One region of the Mesorhizobium sp. M0621 genome, then DNA from elsewhere that is predicted to be linked to it. Evidence: predicted binding sites of a transcription regulator. Region 1 holds the regulator's gene; each other region holds the start of a gene.
What was found. Region 1 encodes LexA, which represses DNA repair genes until DNA is damaged. Its sites were predicted from a motif close to TGTTCNNNNTGTGTTCNG; they were not measured.
Positions count from the first base shown of each region.

Region 2: the regulator LexA is predicted to act here: its motif matches at 1,945-1,962, upstream of NKI38_RS19730 (YifB family Mg chelatase-like AAA ATPase).
Region 3: the regulator LexA is predicted to act here: its motif matches at 1,408-1,425, upstream of NKI38_RS10970 (ImuA family protein).

Region 1 covers NZ_JAMYQF010000042.1:13,534-21,398, reverse strand. Annotated here, with positions in the region: gene NKI38_RS24065 (hormone-sensitive lipase) at 1-155, opposite strand, end outside; gene NKI38_RS24060 (AMP-binding protein) at 471-2,096, shown strand; gene kynA (tryptophan 2,3-dioxygenase) at 2,093-2,929, shown strand; gene kynU (kynureninase) at 3,013-4,260, shown strand; gene lexA (transcriptional repressor LexA) at 4,696-5,448, shown strand; gene NKI38_RS24040 (ComEC/Rec2 family competence protein) at 5,442-7,865, opposite strand, start outside.
Region 2 covers NZ_JAMYQF010000029.1:269-8,133, forward strand. Annotated here, with positions in the region: gene NKI38_RS19730 (YifB family Mg chelatase-like AAA ATPase) at 322-1,854, opposite strand; gene NKI38_RS19735 (NAD(P)H-dependent oxidoreductase) at 2,098-2,688, opposite strand; gene gshB (glutathione synthase) at 2,897-3,838, opposite strand; gene NKI38_RS19745 (putative bifunctional diguanylate cyclase/phosphodiesterase) at 4,177-5,526, shown strand; gene NKI38_RS19750 (SDR family NAD(P)-dependent oxidoreductase) at 5,796-6,563, shown strand; gene NKI38_RS19755 (2-dehydro-3-deoxygalactonokinase) at 6,560-7,519, shown strand; gene NKI38_RS19760 (2-dehydro-3-deoxy-6-phosphogalactonate aldolase) at 7,516-7,865, shown strand, end outside.
Region 3 covers NZ_JAMYQF010000011.1:131,717-139,581, forward strand. Annotated here, with positions in the region: gene NKI38_RS10965 (hypothetical protein) at 271-987, opposite strand; gene NKI38_RS10970 (ImuA family protein) at 1,455-2,219, shown strand; gene NKI38_RS10975 (DUF6504 family protein) at 2,131-3,654, shown strand; gene NKI38_RS10980 (error-prone DNA polymerase) at 3,651-6,917, shown strand; gene NKI38_RS10985 (ABC transporter substrate-binding protein) at 7,427-7,865, shown strand, end outside.

The DNA.
Region 1 (7,865 bases):
TAGGCGATGTCGAACTGTGCCCGCCCCTCCGCCGAGAGCGCATCACGAAATGCTTGCGCCGGCTCTGCCCACGCGGCCGGCCAGCGGTCGCTACCGGCGATGTTCGCGCCGTTGGCATAGGCATCGTCCCAATCGACAACGTGACGTTCGAACATCTGCGCCCTCCACCAAAAACGGCATCGCTTCTGAGCTAGCAATGGCCAGCGCAATGCCGTGCGTCAATGCTTCAGAGCCAAAACATTTTAGGCTTGAAACAAATTTCGACTGGTGCGATCCTGCTATGACGAACAGCCGACAAAATGGGAGGTCCGCTGTGCTGCCCCAAACCTGCAGACATCAGCCCTTTCGAGTGGCGACGTCGAGCAAGGTGCGACTGGCAGAAGCCTCCTCGGGAAAAGTAGGACACCTTCTCCACCACACCGGCCAGACGCCTCGCGCACTGGCCAGGCAGCAGACGGGATAGCGGCGACATGCTTGGGCCTTCAGCGCATATCGACACATTCACACGCGATCACCTGCCACCTCCGGAGCAATGGCCGGATTTCCTGCTCGACGGCTTTCACTATCCCGAACGTCTCAATGCCGGCGTCGAACTGACCGACCGGCTGGTCGAGAAGGGCCTCGGTGACCACACCGCGCTGATCGGCAATGGCCGCCGCCGCACCTACAAGGAACTGTCCGACTGGACGAACAGGCTGGCCCACGCGCTGGTCGAGAATTATGGCGTCAAGCCGGGCAACCGGGTGTTGATCCGCTCCGCCAACAACCCCGCCATGGTCGCCTGCTGGCTGGCCGCCACCAAGGTCGGCGCCGTGGTCGTCAACACCATGCCGATGCTGCGCGCCGGCGAGCTTGCCAAGATCGTCGACAAGGCGGAAATCACCGTCGCGCTCTGCGACACCAGGCTGATGGACGAGATGACCGCCTGCGCCAAGGACAGCGCGTTCCTCAAACAGGTCATCGGCTTCGACGGCATCGCCAATCATGATGCCGAACTCGACCGTGTCGCTCTCGACAAGCCGGTTACCTTCACCGCCGTCGAAACCGGCCGCGACGATGTCGCGCTGCTCGGCTTCACCTCGGGCACGACAGGCGTGCCGAAGGCGACGATGCATTTCCACCGTGATCTCCTGATCATCGCCGACGCCTACGCCCGCGAAATCCTCCGGGTAACGCCGGACGACATCTTCGTCGGCTCGCCGCCGCTGGCCTTCACCTTCGGCCTTGGCGGGCTCGCCATCTTCCCGCTCCGCTTCGGGGCGGCGGCGACGCTGCTGGAACAGGCGACGCCGCCCAACATGATCCACATCATCGAGACCTATAAGGCGACCATCTCCTTCACCGCGCCGACCGCCTACCGCGCCATGCTGAAGGCCATGGATGAAGGGGCCGACCTGTCATCGCTGCGCGTCGCCGTTTCGGCCGGCGAGACCTTGCCCGCTCCGGTTTTCGAGGAGTGGACGCAAAAAACCGGCAAGCCGATTCTCGACGGCATCGGCGCCACCGAAATGCTGCACATCTTCATCTCCAACCGTTTTGGCGACATGAAGCCCGCGTCGACCGGCAAGCCGGTGGGCGGTTACGAGGCGCGCATCGTCGATGATGAGATGCGGGAGGTGCCGCGCGGCGCGACCGGCAGGCTGGCGGTGCGCGGGCCGACCGGCTGCCGCTACATGGCCGATGACAGGCAGAAGGAATACGTCCGCGACGGCTGGAACCTCACCGGCGACACTTTCACCCAGGACGAAGACGGCTTCTTTCATTTCGCCGCGCGCTCCGACGACATGATCGTCAGCGCCGGCTACAACATCGCCGGGCCTGAGGTCGAGGCGGCACTGCTGTCGCATCCGGACGTCGCCGAATGCGCGGTGATCGGCGCGGACGATGCCGGGCGCGGCCAGATCGTCGAGGCGCATGTTGTGCTGGTGCAGGGCGTCGCGCCTGACGCGTTGACCACCAAGCGCCTGCAGGACCATGTCAAGGCAACGATCGCACCCTATAAATACCCGCGATCGGTGAAATTCATCGCCGCCCTGCCCAAGACCCAGACCGGCAAGATCCAGCGCTTCCGGCTGCGCACGGAGAAAATCAATTGAGCGAGCCCTACGATCCGGCGTCCGAAGGCGCACAGATGTCGTTCAAGGAGCGCATGTCCTACAGCGACTATCTGCACCTGGAGAAAGTGCTGGAGGCCCAGACGCCGCTGTCGTCGGCGCATGACGAGATGCTGTTCATCATCCAGCACCAGACCTCTGAACTCTGGATGAAGCTCGCTCTGCACGAGATCGGCGCCGCGATCCGTTCGATCCGCGCCGACCGCCTCGAGCCGAGCTTCAAGATGCTGTCGCGCGTCGCCCGCATCTTCGAGCAGTTGAACAACGCCTGGGACGTGCTGCGGACGATGACGCCCAGCGAATACACCGAGTTCCGCGACGCGCTCGGGCAGTCCTCGGGTTTCCAGTCCTGGCAGTATCGTGCCATCGAATTCATGGCAGGCAACCGCAACCTTGCCATGCTCGGGCCGCACAAGCACCGACCGGACCTCAGCGGAAAGCTGGAGGCGATCCTGGCAGAGCCGTCGCTCTACGACGAGGCGCTACTGCTTTTGGCGCGCAACGGATTCGACATCGGTGCCGACGCCAGGCGCACGGACTGGCGTGGGACACGAACCGAGAATGAAGAGGTCCTGGTCGCCTGGCAGACCATTTACCGCGACCCGCAGCGCTACTGGATGTTCTACGAGCTGGCCGAGAAACTGGTCGACTTCGAGGATTATTTCCGCCGCTGGCGCTTCAACCATGTCACCACGGTCGAACGCATCATCGGCCTGAAACGCGGCACCGGCGGTACATCGGGTGCCTCGTATCTCAAGAAGATGCTTGAGGTCGTGCTGTTTCCGGAGCTGTGGACCGTCCGCACCCGGCTCTGACATCATCGAAATGAGAACAGGCATACCGAGGGGACGCGCTTGTGGCGGAAAACCCTTCGCGAACAACCGAGGATTGACCGACCATGTGTGGAATTCCTGATCTCGCTGCGATCGAAGCGATGGATGCCACGGATCCGCTGCGTGCCATGCGCGACCGTTTCATTCTGCCGGAGGGGGTGATCTATCTCGATGGCAATTCTCTCGGGGCAGCGTCGCATGCCGTTTTCGGCGAGCTGCAGCAGGCGGCGACCAAGGAATGGGCCCAGGATCTCATCCGGGCCTGGAATACGGCCGGATGGTTCGAGATGCCGGTCGAACTCGGTGATCAGCTTGGACGCCTGATCGGAGCCGCGGCCGGCCAGACCGTCGTCTGCGACACGACATCGACCAACATCTACAAGGTGTTGCATGCGGCGATGGAGATGCGGCCCGGCCGGTTGGCCATCGTCGCCGAGGGTGACAGTTTTCCCACCGACCTGTACATCGCCGAAGGCGTGGCCTCGACCCGGGATGGCGCCTTGCTGCGTCTCGCGGGCGTCGACGCACCAACCATTGAAGAACTGATCGATGAAAGCGTCGCGGTGGTGCTGGTCAACCACGTCAATTACAAATCCGGTGAACTGCGCGACATGGCGGCGCTGACGCGCAAGGCTCATGCGGCCGGAGCGCTGATCGTCTGGGATCTATGCCACACCGCGGGCGCTCTGCCGGTCGAGCTCGACCGCGCAAATGCCGATTTCGCTGTCGGCTGCACCTACAAGTACCTCAACGGCGGTCCGGGCGCGCCGGCCTTCATCTATGCCGCCCAGCGCCACCATGGCGAGATCAGCCAGCCACTCAGCGGCTGGTGGGGGCATGCACGCCCCTTTGCCTTCGAACGGGGTTATGTGGCCGGCACCGGCATCCGCCGCTTTCTGTGCGGCACGCAGCCGGTCCTGTCGATGCGGGCGCTCAAAGGTGCGCTTGCCATCTGGAACGACGTCGACATGGCGGCATTGCGAAAGAAGAGCGTCGCGCTGACCGAACTGTTCATCCAGCTCGTCGAGGCGAAGTGCGGCGCCTATGGTCTCACGCTGGAGAGCACCCGCGACGCGACCAGGCGCGGCAGCCAGGTGTCGTTCCTTCACGATCATGGCTATCAAATCATGCGGGCGCTGATCGAGCGGGGGGTGATCGGTGACTTCCGCGCGCCATCGACCATCCGTTTCGGCTTCACGCCACTCTATGTCGGCTACAAGGATGTGTGGCTGGCGGTTGAGGTGCTGGAAGACATTCTGCGCACGGGTGCATGGAAGGACCAGCGTTTCGCCGTCAAGGAGGCCGTTACCTGACGCAGCCGTCCCGACGATCTGTTGTCGCCGGCCTTGCCCCTTGGTCGGATGACGGAGGACGAATTTCCAGCTCGCAAATGAGTTCGCCGCTGGTGGCCGCGCTGATTGCAGTTATTAACCAAGGTTGGCATTTTGGCTTCGTTTCGTTCACGGCAAACGAATGCCCGGAATGCCCACCGTCGAGGGCCTATCGCAACTCATGCCAGGCCTGAGCTTGGGATGGGCCACAGGCTATTAACCATAACAATTTCAATGCCGGCAAGCGCATTGCGACGGGATGCAGCCGTCGGCGAGGCCTGGCAGCGAGCTGCCAATAATTTCGATCCCCTTAATAAATTCATTAAACTTTAAACAGTTGCGGAACACAACTGGAACAGATAGTGTTTGTTCTGGGTTTGTTTTCTGATTCTGGTTTTAGGTACCCTGGGGGCCGCCATGCTGACACGCAAGCAACACGAACTGCTGATGTTCATCCATGAACGCCTGAAGGAAAGCGGCATTCCGCCATCCTTCGACGAGATGAAGGAGGCGCTCGACCTTGCCTCCAAATCCGGAATTCATCGACTGATCACGGCTCTGGAAGAGCGCGGCTTCATTCGCCGGCTGCCCAACCGGGCACGCGCGCTGGAAGTGCTGCGGTTGCCGGACTCGATCGCGCCCGGCCTCAACGCGGCGAAAAAGTTCTCGCCAAGCGTCATCCAGGGCAGTCTTGGTCAGACCAGTCTCGGTCAGGGCGGCCTTGGCCGGCAGATCAAGCCGGCGTCTTCGCGGATGCCTTCGGCCGGCAATGACGACGACGTGGTCTCCGCCGTGTCGATCCCGGTGATGGGTCGTATCGCCGCCGGTGTGCCGATCGACGCCATCCAGCATCAGACACATTCGATCTCGGTGCCGCCGGACATGATCATGGGCGGCGAGCACTATGCCCTGGAGGTCAAGGGCGACTCGATGATCGAGGCCGGCATCTTCGACGGCGATACCGTCATCATCCGCAATGCCGATACGGCCAGCCCCGGCGAGATCATCGTGGCGCTGGTGGATGAAGAGGAAGCGACGCTGAAGCGGTTCCGCCGCAAGGGCGCCTCGATTGCTCTCGAAGCAGCCAATCCGGCCTATGAGACCCGGATTTTCGGGCCCGACAGGGTCAAGGTGCAAGGCAAGCTCGTTGGCCTGATCCGCCGCTACTGAGGCGGCTGCGGTTTAATCGCTGGCTTCTCGGGTCTCTTGAAGGGCGGCAGTCCCCTCGCCTCACGCGAGAATTTGCGTTGTACGTGCCAGGGTCGATATGGCCTGTCCACGGCGAAGCTGATTGTCGCTGGTGTGGTCGCCGATTGGCGATCGAAGAAGACGGCAGCACTGCCTTTGCGGGCCAGTTGCCGCTTGGTGATGACGAGAACCAGCGGGTTGTGACAGGCGTCATATGCCGTCGCGTCATTGATGACGATCAGGTCGGCGAAGCCGCAGGCTTTCCAGGTGTCCTTTCGATCCTCGACATAGGCAATGAATGCACCGGACGGATGCCTGGCGAGACAAACGCCTGATGTGCAATAGAACGGCGCTCCCGGCGGCATTTCAGCGGCATCCCTGACGTCGAATTGGCCATCGCCTTCGTTGAACACCTCCGGCATGACGATGGTTTCGGATGTCAGCGCGCGTTTCCAATTGTCCACGGTGAATTCGTTCGGGCGCGCGCGGCTGACGGCAAGTTCGCCACCGCCGATCGGCAACGCAACCAGCCTTGCGTCCTCCGAGATCAGCACGTCAGGTGCGCGCGTATCCGAGACGGTCAGCAGGCCGGCAAGCGCGAAGGGAAGAGCCGCGAGCCGCAGCCATGTCGTCGCCATCGTCGCGATGACCAGGGCAATCGCCACCAGCAGGACAGACTGCTGAGAAATCAGTCCAACCGCATCGACGGGCGAACGCTCGGAGATCCAGCCCGATATGGCGATCATCAGCGTCAGTCCCTTGCCCATCAGGTAGAGGGCCGGCCAGTCCAACCCGAACGGCATCAGCAACGCGCTGGCGACGGCCAGAAACATCACGACTGTCACGATGGGCATGATGGCCAGATTGGCGAACAGGCTGAGCGGCGACACACGCTGAAAATGCCAGATGGCAAACAGCGCCGTGGCGCCGCCGGCGATGATGGAAGTCATGGAAAGGCCGCCCGCCGCCAGCAGGAATTTTCGCGTCAGGAAACTGGGCAGCGATCGCTTTGGCGGCGGTGGTCTCGCCTTTCCTGCACGATGATCCGCCCAGCCGGCGTAGGCGCCGACGAGTGCGGCGGTCGCGGCGAAGGACATCTGGAAACTCGGGCCGACCACCTCGTGCGGCGACACCACAATGACGGCGATTGCCGAAATTGCCAGATTGCGCATCGTCAGCGCCGCTCGATCGAACAGCACGGCAATCAGCATCACCGCCAGCATGATGAAACTGCGCTCGGCGGCAACGACGACGCCGGAAATGATGAGATAGGCGGCGATCGAGAAAAGTGCCGCGGCGGCGGCATATTTTTTTACCGGACGACGCGCGGAAAAGTCCGGAAACAAGGCGAAGGCGCCGCGCAGCAAACCCATGATGGTGCCGGCGACCAACGCCATGTGCAGTCCGGAAATAGAGATGATGTGGTAGATGCCGGTACGCCGCATCGCTTCATTGATTTCATCGGGAATGCCGGCGCGTACGCCGACGATCAGCGCCGCGGCGATCTCGCCTTCGGCGCCACCGACGCTGCCCCTGATGTGGTCGGCAATCGCTTCACGGGCTTTTTCTATCCCCGAGGAAAGGCGGGCCGCCAGCGGCATATAGTCGTCGGTGACGACGAGTTTTGGATTGCCGAGAAAGAACCCGCTGCCGCCGATGCCGGCGAAATAGCTGTCGAAGGAGAAGTCGTAGCTGTCCGGCCGCACCGGCCCGGTCGGCGGCAACAGCCTGGCATATCCAGTGATCAGGGAGCCGGCGGTCATGTCCGCCGGGATCTTTCGTGTCGAAAGCCGCACCCTCTCCGGCGCATAGCGCAGTTTCGGCCTTGCAGTCGACGTCACGTCGATGGTCAGCCGGATGCGGCCGCTCTCCATCCGGTCGAGCGAGACGATCCGGCCGGTCACCTGCGTCGAGATTTCCGAACCCAGCATCTGTGTGCCGGCGCGCCATGTCTCGACCTTTGCGGCGAGCACCCCGAGCACACACAAAAGCGCCGCCATGAAGCACAAATGGGTTTTCGGCCAGGAACGCGAGACCAGCGCACAGAGCCCCGCCAAGATGACGACTGCGACAGGCTTTGCGAAGTTCGGCTCCGCCGCCAGCGAAAAATAGCCGATTGCTCCGCTCGCCAGGCAGACCGGCACCAGCAGGAAGGCCACGCCACGGTCGAGTTCCAGCCCTGCGGCCGCGGCCACGCTATGGCGCAGGCGAGGCAGCGAAATCCGGCCGATTTGCCGGCGCACGCGTACGATCCTGCCGGTTTCGGCAGTTGGAACGGAGGCGGAGACATCCGCTTGAAGCGGCGCCTTGCCGGGATCCGGCATGAGGGGCGATGGCGTCGGCAGCGGAGTTGGCAGAGGCGCAAACAGGGATCGCTCGCTGACGCCAACGGCAGCGTC
Region 2 (7,865 bases), on a different contig from region 1:
CGCCGAACCACACCAACCGCTCCAAGCGGCCGACATCCCTTGCCCGCAGCTCAAGCGCCGGCAAAATCGCTGCCGCCAGCCTCGCGCCGAAAGACTGTGTGAGATATCCGGGCTAAGCGCCACCCTCCCCCTTGAGGGGAGGGTGGCCCGAAGGGCCGGGAGGGGTCCGACGTGAAGCGCGCCGACGCCCTTCAGACCACATGCCCTCGAGGGTCATCGCTGCACCCTTTTTGATCACACTCGGTTTTAAAAAAGGCCGAGCATTCTTCGGCGACCCCACCCGACCGCTTCGCGGCCACCCTCCCCTCAAGGGGGAGGGATCTACGCCGCCTGCGCCATGCGCTCCGAACTCATGCGATAGGAGATCGCTTCGGCGAGATGGATGCGGCCGACCGTCTCGCTGGCGTCGAGATCGGCCAGTGTGCGCGCTACCTTCAGCACCCGGTGGTAAGCGCGGGCGGAAAAGGCGAGCTTCTCGCTGGCATCCTTGAGCAGCGACAGGCCGGCGGCGTCAGGCATGGCGATCTCCTCGATGACCGAGGGCACGCAATGCGCGTTGGTGGTAGCGCGGGTAGCGCCGAGACGTTCGAAGCGCTCGCGCTGGATGGTGCGGGCGCGGGCCACGCGCAGCGCCACATCGGCACTTTTCTCCGCCCGGTCCGGCCGGATGAGATCGCTGGCAGAGACCGCCGGAACCTCGATACGCAGGTCGATGCGGTCGAGCAGCGGGCCTGAGATGCGCGCCTGGTAGTCGGTGCGGCAGCGGTCGCCGCGCAGGCAGCGATAGCCGGGCTCGCCGGCCATGCCGCAGCGGCACGGGTTCATCGCCGCGACCAGCTGGATGCGCGCCGGATATGTGACGCGATGGTTGGCGCGTGCGATCATGCAGTCGCCGGTTTCCAGCGGCTGGCGCAGCGCATCGAGCGTCTGCGGCGTGAACTCCGGAAATTCGTCGAGGAACAGCACGCCATGATGGGCAAGCGACACTTCGCCCGGCCGTGCGCGGATGCCACCGCCGACCATCGCCGCCATCGAGGCCGAGTGGTGCGGCGCGCGGAACGGCCGCCGGTCGGTCAGCTTGCCCTCGCCGAGTTCTCCCGCCACCGAGGCGATCATCGACACCTCGAGCAGTTCCTTTGGCGCCAACGGCGGCAAAATCGACGGCAGCCGCTGCGCCAGCATCGATTTTCCCGATCCCGGTGGCCCGATCATCAGCAAATTATGCCCACCGGCGGCCGCCACTTCCAGCGCCCGCTTGGCGGTCTCCTGGCCCTTGATGTCGGCGAGGTCGGGCAGGTCGCGCGCCGCGGCGTGGATGCCGGCTTCCGGCCGTGACAGCACCTGCGTGCCGCGAAAATGATTGGCGATGGCGATCAGGCTGCGCGGCGCCAGAATGTCGATATCCTTGCCGGCCCAGGCCGCTTCCGGCCCGCAGGCGAACGGGCAGATCAGGCCCTTGCCTTCGGCATTGGCCCCGATCGCTGCCGGCAAGGCGCCGGCGACCGCGGCAATCGTGCCGTCGAGCGACAATTCGCCGAGCACGACATAGCCGGCCAGCATGTCGCCCGGAATGGCGCCCAACGCCGCCATCAGGCCAAGCGCGATCGGCAGATCGTAGTGGCTGCCCTCCTTGGGCAGGTCGGCGGGCGCCAGATTGACCGTGACCTTCTTCGACGGCATCGACAGGCCCGATGCATGCAGCGCCGCCTGCACCCGCTCGCGGCTTTCGGCGACCGCTTTGTCGCCAAGACCGACGATGTGCATGTTGACCTTGCCGGGCGCAATCATCACCTGCACGTCGACCGGCACGGCCTCGATGCCCTGGAAAGCGACCGTGCGAACCCGCGCCACCATTTCTTGCCCCCGGATAGTGGTTCGCCCATGCCCTGGCGACCAGGGTGTGAGCGAAGTCAAGGGAGACAACCACAGATTTCAGAGTTAGGCAAGAACATTACAAGAACATGTGGCCGCCTCACAACGGTGAAGAATGCTGCCGGCAAGGACGCGCGTTCATAAGTTGGGCTCGATCGGAAGCTCGAGCGCCCGCTTTGTCAAAAGCTCGCTCGCATCAGGGATGAGATACCCGAGCGTGGATGGCTAGAATTTGTCAAACAGGCGCTCCACCTTGCGGGCGAACATTTCCCTTTTGTCATAAGAAATGCTCTCGACAGAATATTTCGTCAAATAGAGGTGCTTCACGTTGCGGCCGCACATAGTCTTGAGGCCTCGCAGCAGCACTTTCCTCCCCGGGTTTTGCATGTAGAGTTCGGTATACCACCATGGCGACCCGCATGTGGTAACGACGCCGATCCGCCGGATGTTCAATAGCGCCGGCTTGATCGTGCCACCGTCTGCCGGCAATTCGTAAGCCACCCCTGGTCGCCAAACTCGATCGAAATAGCCCTTCAGGATTGCAGGCATGCCCGACCACCATGTGGGAAAGCAGAAAACGCAAGCTTCCGCCCATCTCAACGCATCGATGTAAATCTGCAAGTCGCCGGGTGCTTGAGCAGGATCGAAGTGGCCGCGTCTTTCTTCGGCATGCATCACAGGATCGAACTTCATTTGATGGAGATCGAAATCAACGACCTCGTCTCCCCTGGCCTTGAGGGTCTGAACGACCCGTTTGTGGAGCGATGCCTGGTAGCTGTCGACTAATGGATGCGCATAGACGACATTAATTTTCATGGCGTGGGCCTTCAGGCTTCGGACTACACATACATATTTAGCGATCACGCAACCAACAAGGAACAGCAGGTCAGCGGCGAGGAAGGAAAAGCCTTTCGCTAATCGCCTGGTCAAACCATGAACACTGCAGGAACATGCAACCGCCCCGGTCGCGGTCAGGTTGTGCCCGGTTGCAAAAGCGGAACATGTTAAGACAAAATGAAAACGGTTACTTCCGCTTGTCCTCGACCGCGTCCCAGAACAGGCCGGCGATGTCGGCGCCGCCGAAGCGTTGGACTTCGCGCACGCCGGTCGGCGAGGTCACGTTGATCTCGGTCATGTAGTCGCCGATCACGTCGATGCCGACCAGGATGAAGCCGCGCTCCTTCAGCGAGGGCCCGATGCGGGCGCAGATCTCGCGTTCGCGCTCCGTCAGTTCGGTCTTTTCGGCGCGGCCGCCGACATGCATGTTGGAGCGGGAATCATGTTCGGCCGGCACCCGGTTGATGGCGCCGACCGGCTCGCCGTCGATCAGGATGATGCGCTTGTCGCCCTTGCGCACGTCCTTCAGATAGCGCTGCACGATATAGGGTTCACGGAACATCTGGCCGAACATTTCGAGCAGCGAGGCAAGGTTGCGGTCGCCCTCCAGCAGATGGAAGATGCCGGCGCCGCCATTGCCGTAGAGCGGCTTGATGATGATGTCGCCGAACTCCTTGCGGAAGGCGGCCACTTCCAGCGGATCCTTGGTGATCAGCGTGTCCGGCATCAGGTCGGAAAACTCGGTGACGAAGATCTTTTCCGGGCTGTTGCGCACCCAGGCCGGATCGTTGACCACCAACGTCCCGGGATGGATGCGCTCGAGGATGTGCGTGGTGGTGATGTAGTTCATGTCGAAGGGCGGATCCTGGCGCAGCAGGACGACGTCCATCTCCGACAGATCGGTGCGCACCTTCTCGCCCAGCGAATAGTGGCTGCCTTTCTCGTCGCGCACCTGCATTTCCTCGATGCGGGCAAACACCTTGCCGTCGCGCAGCGACAGCCGCTCGGGCGTGTAATGGAACAGTTGGTGGCCGCGCCGTTGCGCTTCCAGCGACAGCGCGAACGAGGTGTCGCCGGCGATCGACACGGTGGAGATGTGGTCCATCTGGACGGCGATTTTCAGCTTCATGGCGGGTCTCCGGCGGACTCGGATGGGGCGACTGTCTTGCCTGTACAGGCTCACTGTGCGTCTGCCAATCGCGACCTTTTGAAGATTGGCATAAGCAAGCCGCAAAGCCAGGTCGGCCCCCGATCTCGCCAGCCATCTGGAGACAAGGCGAGGCGCCGCGTCATCCAACGGCGGGAAACGGCTGAAGATGTGCGTGAAAACAAAGGTTTGACGCACCCGTCTCGACCTTCCCGAAGGTCATGCGCTTTACCCGTGAAAAATCTATTTCGCGATACGTTTCCTAAAGGGTTTGCTGCCAGTCTCGAAATAAATTCCGACGTCACAAAACAGGGACACCGATGCAAACTTCGTTTGGCACCGGTCAGGCAAACAGGGAGAGCACGGATCTGGCATTCACAGATCCGTTGACCGGGCTTGGCAACCATCGCCGGTTCTTCGACAAGGTCGATCGCCTGATCAGCGATCGTGCCGACGACCCCGCACCTTTTACCGTCGGCATCCTCGACCTCGACGGCTTCAAGCCGATCAATGACCTGTTCGGACACAAGGCCGGTGACGATATCCTGATCCAGGTCGCGATGCGGCTGCGCGCCTCGATGGACGGCTACTCCACGGTCTGCCGCATCGGCGCCGACGAATTCGCCTTTCTCTATCCGATGGTGTTCAGTGAGGAAGCGGCGGCCGAAAAGTCGCGCATGCTGATCGAGATCCTGTCGGCGCCCTACGATGTCGGCGAACGCACCGCCAGGCTCTCGGCTTCGGTCGGCTGCTCGCTGTTCTCTTCGGGCGACGAAACCACTGAGATCCTCATCAACAAGGCAGAGACGGCGCTCTACCACGCCAAGCGTTCCGGGCGTGGCCGCGTCGTCGTCTACACCCGCGAGATGGAAGAGGCGGCCAAGCGCGTCACCCGCATCGAACAGGCGCTGCGCCGCGCCGTCTCGGCCGGCGAGGTGGAACCGCATTTCCAGCCCATCGTCGACCTCAACACGCGCCGCACCATAGGCTTCGAGACGCTGGCGCGCTGGACCGATCGCGACCTCGGCTCCGTGCCGCCAACCGTCTTCATTCCCATCGCCGAGGAGCGCGGCATCATCGGCCCGCTGTCGCAGCTGGTGCTGCGCAAGGCGACCGAGGCGGCCCGGAGCTGGCCGAAGGACCTGTTCCTGTCGTTCAACCTGTCACCCTCGCAGCTCGTCGACCAGAACACCGGCCTGCACATACTGGCGATCCTCGATCGCACCGGCTTCGATCCGCGCCGGCTGGAGATCGAGATCACCGAGACCGGCCTGATGAACGACCCGGCCTCGGCCGCGCAGATCGTCGAAGACCTGCGCCGCGTCGGCATCCGCGTTTCGCTCGACGATTTCGGCACCGGCCAGTCCTCGCTCGGCCGCCTGCGCGAATTCCATTTCGACAAGCTCAAGATCGACCGCGCCTTCGTCTCCTCGATTCTCGATGATAGGCCGTCCGAACACATCATCCGCGCCATTCTCGCCATGTGCGAGGGGCTCGGCATGGATGTGGTCGCCGAGGGCATCGAGCAGGAAGCGCAGGCCGATCGTCTGGTCCAGTTCGGCTGCGCCGGCGGGCAAGGCTATCTGTTCGGCAAGCCGGCCGATGCCGCCGCCACGCTCGGCTACCTCCGCGATTCTTTCCGCGGCGCCCTGCGCGCCAAGGCGATCTGATCGCTGGTCTCGAAGCCGCCGCCAATCCCGATGATGCCACTGTGCGCAATCCGATGCGGCGCATTGTCGTTTTGTCTGACATAAGGCCAGAAATCCGAAGGTTCGCCCTTGCCCGCGCGCCTTGCGTGGCTAGGATGCGCGCCGGTCTGGCTACAGCGCCGCGCCTCCTTCAGGACGCGCAAAGGACGTTGTAGCATTTTATATTTGCGCATGATCCCTTTCCGAAAATCGATCCGATTTTCGGGGTCATGCGCTCGGAGAGAAAAGATATGATGCCATCGGCGAATTTTGCCGACCTGGAAGGCGCTTCGGTGCTGATCACCGGCGGCGGCTCCGGGATTGGCGCGGCACTGACCGAGGGGTTTGTGCGCCAGGGCGCCAATGTCGCCTTCATCGATATCGCCGATGGTCCAAGCACGATACTTGCCGACCGCATCGAGAAGGAGTTCGGGCGGCGGCCGCTCTATCTCAAGACCGATTTGCGCGACGTCGAGGCCTTGCGGGCTTCGGTAGCCAGGGCGGCAGAGGCGCACGGCGACGTCACCGTGCTGGTCAACAATGCCGCATGGGACGAACGCCACGCCGTCGAGGACGTGACGGTCGAATTCTGGGACAACAACCAGGCCGTCAATCTGCGGCCGCATTTCTTCACCGCGCAGGCGGTAGCGCCGGGCATGAAGCGGGCCGGCGGCGGCTCGATCATCAACTTCACCTCGACATCCTACCTGATCAACCATCCCGACATGCCGTCCTACACCGCCGCCAAGGCCGGTATCCTTGGTCTGACCAAGGGGTTGGCCGGCAAGCTCGGCGTCGACGGCATCCGCGTCAACGCCATCGCGCCGGGCTGGGTGATCACCGAGCGGCAGAAGGAACTCTGGGTGACCGAACAGGCGCTTGCCGCCCATGTCGCCAAGCAGTGCATCAAGCAGGTGATGCAGCCCGACGACATCGTCGGCACGGTGCTGTTCCTGGCCTCTGACGCCTCGCGCATGCTGACCGCGCAGATGCTGATCGTCGATGGAGGCTTCCTGTGAGCCCGGAGTTTGCCAGCAACGCATCGGCGGTCGCCGCCGTCGACTGGGGCACGACCCGCATGCGGGTCTGGCTGGTCGACGGACAAGGCAAGCTGCTAGCCGAACGCCGCGGCGATGATGGCCTGATCACCGCCCAGCAAAAGGGCTTTTCTACCATCCTTGAAGGGCATCTGGCGGCGATGGGAGCACCGGAAGCACTGCCCGTGATCATCTGCGGCATGGCCGGCTCCCGCCAGGGCTGGCTGGAAGCGCCGTACGTGACGGTGCCGGCGCCGCTCAGTGCCATTCTCGGCGGTGCTGCCAAGGTGCCCGGCCAGAGCCGTGACATCCGCATCGTTCCGGGCCTTGCCCAGCGGCTGGCCGATGCGCCAGACGTCATGCGCGGCGAGGAAACCCAACTTGCCGGCGCCGGCCTGCCGGCCAAGGGGCGCCAGTTGGTCTGCATGCCCGGCACCCATTCAAAATGGGTGCTGGTCGAGGACGGCACCGTCGTCGGTTTTGGTACCTGGCCGACCGGCGAACTGTTTTCCGTGCTTGCCGCGCACTCGATCCTGCGCCATTCACTCGGCGAACATCCGAAGCCCGTCACAGCAGACAATCCGTTCTTCCGCCGCTGGTGCGAAACCGCACTGGCCGAAGGCGGCGATGTCACCTCGCGGCTGTTTTCCATTCGCGCCGCCGGCCTGCTTCAGGATCTGAAAGCCGATGATGCCGCCGCCTGCCTGTCCGGGCTGTTGATCGGTGGCGAGATCGCCTCGGCCAGCCGTCGTCACGGCGCCGGCGCGGAGCCCGTCGTGCTGGTGGCATCCGGTGCGCTCGCCGCCCTTTACAGTGAGGCGCTCGGCCTCGCCGGGCTTGCAGTCCGGGTCGTCGATGCCGACGAAGCGGTGCGTGCCGGGCTCATTGAAGCCGCGCGCGAGAACGGCATGATCGCCAGAATTGGAGCAGCCTCATGAGCCAGACCGCACCTTTTCCCAAGCTCAAGCGCGGCTTGGTCGCCATCTTGCGCGGGCTGAAACCGACTGAGGCAGTCGCCATCGGCCAAGCATTGTTCGACGCCGGCATCGAGGCGATCGAAGTGCCGCTCAATTCACCGGAGCCGTTTTCGTCGATCGCCGGGATCGTCGAAGCGCTTCCGAAAACGGCTCTGGTCGGCGCCGGCACGGTGCTGACGCCGGCCGATGTCGATGGCCTGCACAAGGCCGGCGGGCGGCTGCTGGTCAGCCCCAACATCGATGCCGAGGTGATGGCGCGCGCCATGCACTATGGCATGGTCACCATGCCCGGTGTGTTCACGCCGAC
Region 3 (7,865 bases), on a different contig from region 1:
CCAAACCAGACATACCGCACCGTCCAATGTCGAATACGATCTCCTCATGGATAGGAAGACGTATCTCTGCTTGGAAGATGTCTCAGTGGTCCATTCGGCAAACGGCGAAAATGGAGTGCAAATCGGCGAGGTAGCCCTCCACCGCGCCGATCTTCGCTCGGGACACCGTCGGCGCTACCGCTCGAGTTTCGGCGTCCGTTCTGGCGGCATCAGCCTCGTTTGACCACAACTATTCGAAATGTACCGACTGTCCGCGCATCATCGCCAGCGTTAGCGCGATTGCAGGATTTGCTGGCGGCTTTTCCATAAGAACGGAACACCGTCGAAATCGCGCCAGGCCGCCATCCGCAATTCGTCATCGTCATGGCTAGATGCCGGGTTGAAGACATGGGCATCATATGGGTCTCGACTAATCTCGATTGTCCAGTCTTTGAGAGCCTTTCGAGCCATTTCTTCGACCTGCGCAAGATCGCTGGTAAAGAAAGGGATGCGCTCGCCGTCTTCCGAGAGTGGCTCAACCCGATCCAACGTCGGTCGCTCCGGAACCCAGCCGAGAACGAAGGCAATATCGAAGTCAATCTGGCGATCGGGGCCGGTCGTGATTTCCAGCCGTTCGACGACGTCTGGATAAAGTTGCTTCCGTTCCGGCCAAGAGTCCACAACCGCGTCCGCCTGCAACCGCGTGCGTGGAATGTTGATCAGTTCCATGATCTGGTGATGCGGAACCTTTTCCTCTGGCCAGCCTGCACAGCAGGCGGTTGCCGCCGCCTTGTCTGCTTCCACCCAGACGGCAGCAGCCCGGGCCTCGTCTTCAGTTGGCTGATCGTCTTCGGGAAAGCCTTTGATATCCCACCCATCCAACGCGAACAGGCCGTCTGCGCCTTGCAACGGGGTAATGCCGGCCCGCGCAAAGACGGCGTCAGCTGCCGCGACACCGCGCGCATGCTCTTCAGGTGTTGCCCCTTCGATGTTCAAGCGAAGTTCCATTTTCGCCTCCTGTACCAGTTTGAGAAAGCAGTGAACAAAATAAGAACATTCAAGTCAATACGATTTTGGACCCACGGCTCCCTGTTGCGAATGCTTCATGCGGGCCGCCGTGGACGGGGACAGTCGGTCCCGCGTCCCATCCTGCGGCCGGCGCTATGCTGACGCTCCTACGGCTGTCCTGTTAACCGCCCGCGGCGGAGGCGAATTTCCTTCGTCCTGCTCGCGACAATGTCCCTTTAGCGGACGCGCGCAGGACTATGGTTTATACGCCGGTTTTCCTTGGGGGCGCCGACATTCGCCGGCGCGAACGTCCAGCGGGATAGATGGCTTTCGACCGCATCGTCCTGTGAGAAAGCGTCTCTCGCGAGATCGTGACAAGCCGCGCCATCCCCACCCGTCCCATTGACTCTTTGTCAGGAAGAGAACAAATGAGGAACATACATTAGCATTTCGCGTTCAGGGGCCAGATGAGTGCATCGACGCCAACCGCTGTCATTTCCGATCTTCGAGATCGCGTTGCGCGTCTCGAAGGCGGAACACCGCGCGAAAAGGCGGTTCTGCCCTTCGGCATCGCTTCTATCGACAGACGTCTGCCCGGGGGCGGGGTGGCGCTTGGGGCCCTTCATGAGGTCGCTGGCGGCGGCAATGGAGCGATCGATGGCGCTGCCGCGTCGCTCTTTGCGGCGGGCGTTGCGGCCAGGACGCAAGGCAAGGTGCTGTGGTGCGTGACCCGCCAGGATCTGTTTGCGCCGGCAATCGCCCAGGTCGGACTTCACCCCGACCGGGTGATCTACGTTGAAGCCGGCGACGACAAATCCTTGCTCGCTTGCTTCGAGGAAGGCCTGCGGCACGTCGGGCTTGGGGCTGTGGTTGCCGAAGTTGCCCGTCTGTCGATGACGGCCTCGCGACGCTTGCAGCTCGCTTCGGAAGGCTCGGGCGCGATGGGTATCGCCATCCGTCGCTGGCGACGCCAGACCGAAGCCGCCGATTTCGGGCAGCCGACGGCCTCTGTCAGCCGCTGGCGGGTTTCTGTCTTGCCATCGAGGCCGCTCCCCGTACCGGGGATTGGCCGGGCGCGATGGCAGCTTGAACTGATCAGGTCTCGTGGAGGGGAAACGCTCGATATCGAAGTGGAGGCTTGTGATGCAAAGGGTCGTCTCGCTCTTCCTTCCAAGCTGGTCGACCGATCGGCTCAGAAGGAAATTGGGCGACGTCTCGCCGCCACCGGATAGACCTATCGTAATGGTAGGGCGGCAAGGCAACCGTCGTCTGGTGGTTGCCGCCGATCGCGCGGCGATGGAAGCAGGCTTGCGCGTCGGCATGCCGGCAACGAAGGCGCAGGCTCTCGTCCAGGGTCTGGCGATCATGGATGCCGAACCCGAGGCAGACGCTGAGGCATTGGAGCGGTTGGCCGTGTGGGCGTTGCGCCGCTACGCGCCGATCGTGGCGGCGGATCCTCCTGACGGATTGGTCATCGACACCACCGGCGCCGATCACCTGCATGGCGGTGAACATTTGATGCTGGCCGACATGGTCGAACGCCTCGGCCAGGCCGGTATTGCGGCGCGAGCAGCGATAGCGGATAGCTGGGGTGCCGCTCATGCTGTTGCGCGCTACGTCGGACAGACCATCAATGTGGTGCCGGTCGATGCAACCTATGATGCGATTCTTCCTCTGCCTATCGCGGCCCTGCGGTTGCCCGACGCGATCGTCAGCGGTTTGCGGGTATTGGGCTTCGACAGCGCAGGCGAGCTTCTGAAGCAGCCGCGCGCGCCGCTGACCCTGCGCTTCGGACCGGAACTCGGCCGACGCCTTGACCAAGCCGCCGGCCGCCTTGCCGAACCGATTGAGCCAGTGCGGCCGGCGGATGTGGTCGAGGTTAAGCGCGGCTTCGGCGAGCCCATCGGTGCGGCCGAGACAATCGCCCGCTACGTCGGCAAGCTTGTTCAAGCGCTGTGTGCCGAACTGGAGACGAAGGGGCTGGGCGCGCGCCGCCTCGATCTGCTGCTCTACCGCGTCGACAACCGCATAGAGGCCATTCGCGTTGGCACAGCCTTGCCAGTCCGCGATGTGAAGCGGCTGACGCGTTTGTTGTGCGACAAGATCGAGACGGTCGATCCAGGTTTCGGTATCGAACTGATGCGCTTGTCCGCGCCCTTGGCCGAACCGTTGACACCCAGGCAGACCAACTCCTCGCTCATCGAACAAAGGGATGCGGATATCTCGGATTTGATCGACATACTCGGCAATCGTGTCGGCGAGGAGAAGCTCTATCGATTTACGCCAGTGCCCAACGACGTGCCTGAGCGATCGTTTCGGCGTGTGGCTCCGGCATCGGTAGAGACCGGCGACGCTTGGCCAGACCATTGGCCACGTCCGGCCCGTTTGTTCGCCGTGCCGGAGCAGATCGAGGCAATAGCGCTGCTGCCCGATCACCCGCCGGCCAGCTTCACCTGGAGAGGCATCCGTCGGCGGGTCAAGCGCGCCGATGGTCCCGAGCGGGTCTTTGGCGAATGGTGGAAGCGCGACGCCGAGCTTGCCGCCGTGCGCGACTATTTCCAGGTCGAGGACGAAGCCGGCGAACGGTTCTGGATCTATCGCGCTGGCGACGGCGAGGATGCCGCGACCGGCTCCCATCGCTGGTTCCTGCACGGCATCTTCGGATGATCGTGCCCTATGTCGAACTGCAATGCACCTCGCATTTTTCCTTCCTGCGTGGCGCCAGCTCCTGCGAGGAACTGTTCGCGCAAGCAGCAAGCATGGACATGCCGGCACTTGGCATCTGCGATCGCAACAGCCTGGCCGGCATCGTTCGAGCACATGAAGCGGCGAAGGCGACCGGCGTCAGGTTGATCGTCGGCTGCCGGCTTGATCTGGCAGAAGAGATTTCGATCCTGGCCTATCCGACCGACCGCGCGTCCTACTCGCGGCTGTGCCGCTTGCTGTCGCTCGGCAAGAAACGCGGCGGCAAGGCGAAATGTGTGCTGCATTGGCCCGATATAGTCGCCTACGGCGAAGGCCTTATAGCGGTGTTCGTTCCCGACCAGGCCGACGACGCATGCGCGCTCTGGCTGCGGCGGTCGCGCGAGGCTTTTGGCGATCGAGCCTATGTGGCGCTGACGTTGCGGCGCCGACCTAACGAGGCTCTGCGCCTGCACGATCTGTCCAACCTTGCTGGACAGGCCGGCGTGCCAACGGTCGTCACCAACGACGTGCTTTTTCACGAGTCGTCACGGCGCATTCTGCAGGATGTCGTCACCTGCATTCGGCACAATGTCACGATCGACGATGCCGGGTTTCGGCGAGAACGACATGCCGACCGCTATCTGAAGCCGCCGGACGAGATGGCACGCCTGTTCGGCCGCCATCCCGAGGCGATCGCTCGGACGGTTGAAATCGCCGAGCGCTGCCGGTTCTCTCTCGACGAACTCGCTTACCAATATCCCGAAGAGCGCATGCTGCCGGATCTGACGCCGCAGCAGGCGCTGGAGAAGCTGACGTGGGAAGGCGCATTGGAGCGTTTTCCGGAAGGCGTGCCGGACAAGGTTATCGCCACGCTCAAGCATGAATTGCAGCTCATCGAGAAGCTGCAATACGCGCCGTATTTTCTGACGGTCAATTCGATCGTTCGCTTTGCCCGCAGCCAGGACATTCTATGCCAGGGCAGGGGGTCTGCGGCCAACAGCGCTGTTTGTTATGTGCTGGGCATCACCTCGATCGACCCCGACCGCAACGATCTTCTGTTCGAACGCTTTGTCTCGGAGGAGCGCCGTGAGCCGCCCGACATCGATGTCGACTTCGAACATGAGCGGCGTGAAATCGTTATGCAATGGGTGTTCGAAACCTACGGACGTGAACACGCAGCGCTCTGCTCGACCGTCATCCGCTATCGGTCGAAGGGCGCGCTGCGTGATGTCGGCAAGGCTCTGGGTCTGCCTGAGGACCTTATCAAGATGTTGTCGTCGCAAGTGTGGGGCTGGTCGGATGAAGGCGTCCAGCAGAAGCACGCCAAGGAGCTGAACTTCAATCTCGGTGACCGCCGACTTCGCCTCGCGCTTGACCTGGCCAGGCAATTGATCGGCGCACCGCGGCATTTGTCGCAACATCCCGGTGGCTTCGTGCTGACCCGCGACAGGCTCGACGATCTGGTGCCGATCGAACCGGCCGCCATGAAGGATCGTCAGGTCATCGAATGGGACAAGGACGACATAGACGCTCTGAAGTTCATGAAAGTCGATGTGCTGGCACTCGGCATGCTGTCCTGCATGAAGCGCGGCTTCGATCTCTTGGTCCAACACAAAGGCATCACGCTCGATCTCGCCACGATCCCAGCCGAGGATCCGCGCACCTATGCGATGATCCGTAAGGCCGACACGCTCGGCACCTTCCAGATCGAATCCCGCGCCCAGATGTCGATGCTGCCACGCATCAAGCCTCGCACCTTCTATGACCTGGTCATTGAGGTGGCGATCGTGCGGCCGGGGCCGATCCAGGGCGACATGGTGCACCCCTATCTGCGCCGGCGCGAAGGCAAGGAAGAGGTTGTCTATCCCAAGCCTGAGCTGGAGAAAGTGCTCGGAAAAACGCTGGGCGTGCCGCTATTCCAGGAACAGGCGATGCGCGTGGCGATCGAATGCGCCGGCTTCACCCCCGGCGAAGCCGATCAGCTTCGCCGTGCCATGGCGACCTTCAAACACACCGGCGGCGTTTCCAGCTTCGGCGCCAAGCTCATCGGCGGCATGGTTAAGAACGGCTATGAGCGCGAGTTCGCCGAAAAGACGTTCAAGCAACTCGAGGGCTTCGGCAGTTATGGCTTTCCCGAAAGCCATGCGGCCAGCTTCGCACTGATCGCCTACGCGTCGTCCTGGATGAAGTGCCATCATCCGGATGTCTTCTGCGCGGCACTTCTAAACGCCCAGCCGATGGGCTTCTACGCTCCGGCGCAGATCGTCCGCGATGCGCGGGACCATGGTGTCGAGGTGCGTCCTGTGTGCGTCAACACATCAAGGTGGGACTGCACGCTCGAGCCCACTCGGGACGAGGATCGGTTTGCGGTTCGACTTGGCCTGCGCATGGTCCGTGGTCTTGCCAATGCTGACGCGGCCACCATCGTCACCGCGCGCGCCGACCAGCCCTTTGCGTCGGTCGATGACCTCTGGCATCGCGCCGGTGTTCCCGCTGCCTCGCTGGTCCAACTCGCCCAGGCTGACGTTTTCCAATCGTCCCTATCGCTGGCGAGGCGTGAGGCCTTGTGGGCGATCAAGGCGCTGCGCGACGAGCCGCTGCCGCTGTTTGCGGCGGCCTCGGCTCGCGAGCAGCAAACGGTGCCGGAAATCCAGGAGCCGGTCGTGGTTTTGCGTGCCATGACGGCTGGCGGCGAGGTCGTTGAAGACTATGGCCATGTCGGACTGACCTTGCGCGATCATCCGGTGTCCTTCCTGCGCGCCGACCTGCGCCACAAGCGCATCGTTTCTTGCCGCGAGGCCATGCAGGCGCCTGATGGGCAATGGCTGGAAGCCGCCGGGCTCGTGTTGGTCCGGCAACGGCCGGGCTCGGCCAAGGGCGTGATGTTCATCACGATTGAAGACGAGACCGGCATCGCCAATCTGGTGGTGTGGGTCAAGGTGTTCGAAAAATATCGCAGGGTTGTGCTCGGGGCCGGCATGATCGGCGTCTACGGACGCATCCAGCGCGAAGGGGAGGTGGTTCATCTCGTCGCCCATCGGCTCAACGATCTGTCGGCCGGTCCAGCCAGCGTCGGCGATCGCGACGCTGCCTTCCCGCTGCCGCACGGGCGCGGCGACGAATTCCACCATGGCAGTCCGACGCCTGACCCGCGCGGGCTGCCGAAAGGACCAAGGCCGAGGAACATCGTCGATCCCCATCTGCACATCGACCAGATCAAGGTGAAGACGCGGGATTTCAAATAAGTTGGTAGGATTAGCAAAAGCCGCAGAAATGGCCGGGACAATGCGGGATTCTGCCTTAAGACCGCTCAACGTTTGTCGCCGAACCCTGCGGTGCCAGACGATAAACGCCCGAGCAGATACTCTGATGTCGCCTTTGGGCCGACGCGGAAGGGCTGCTTTTGGCGTCCGAAGAACGATAGCGTACGTTCAGCGGGTGGGTCCTGCCGCGGCAAACTTGAAGCGGCCATTCGCAACCCCCCCAAGCAGTCTCGATGACGGCGAGGCAATCGGCAGGACGTAGGCGTAGTAAGTTTGCGCTCGCAACCTACGCAAATGGGGCGTATCGTCGATATATCGTCGGTTGCTAATGCATGGGCCGGCGACTGAGAGCGCAAGACTCCCGCATCGGACTAGGCGCGCTAGGTTCCACAACCACTCGTCGCGCTTACCAGACCATTTGCCTCTGCCGATGCTCTTTTGCTCGGTTCCAGCCAGTATTTGCCTTTTGCAATCGGAAGGGGAGCGTTCTGATGCAGATCATCCAAACCCGCCGCCGATTCCTGGCCGGCGCCGCCATGGTAGGCGCTGCCGGAATCATCGGACTTCCGGAGTCACTCCACGCGGAACCGCCGCTGGAAACGACCACGGTTCGTCTGCCGCGTTGGGTTGGTGGTTCCTACTGCTGGGCAGGCGCTTACATCGCCGGGGAACTGATGCGTGCAGATGGCTTCACAGACGTTCGCTACGTAGAAGGCGACAGAAGCGTCGACCAATCGGAGTGGATCGCGCGCGGTGAGACGGATTTCTCGGTCAACTTTTCGCCGAACCAAATCGCGTCGATCGACGGCGGCGTGCCGATCAAGGTGCTAACCGGGTTGCACTCGGGATGCCTCGAACTGATCGCCAAGGAGAGCATCCGCAGCGTCACGGACCTGCGGGGCAAGAGGGTGGGCGTTGATGGTTTCAACA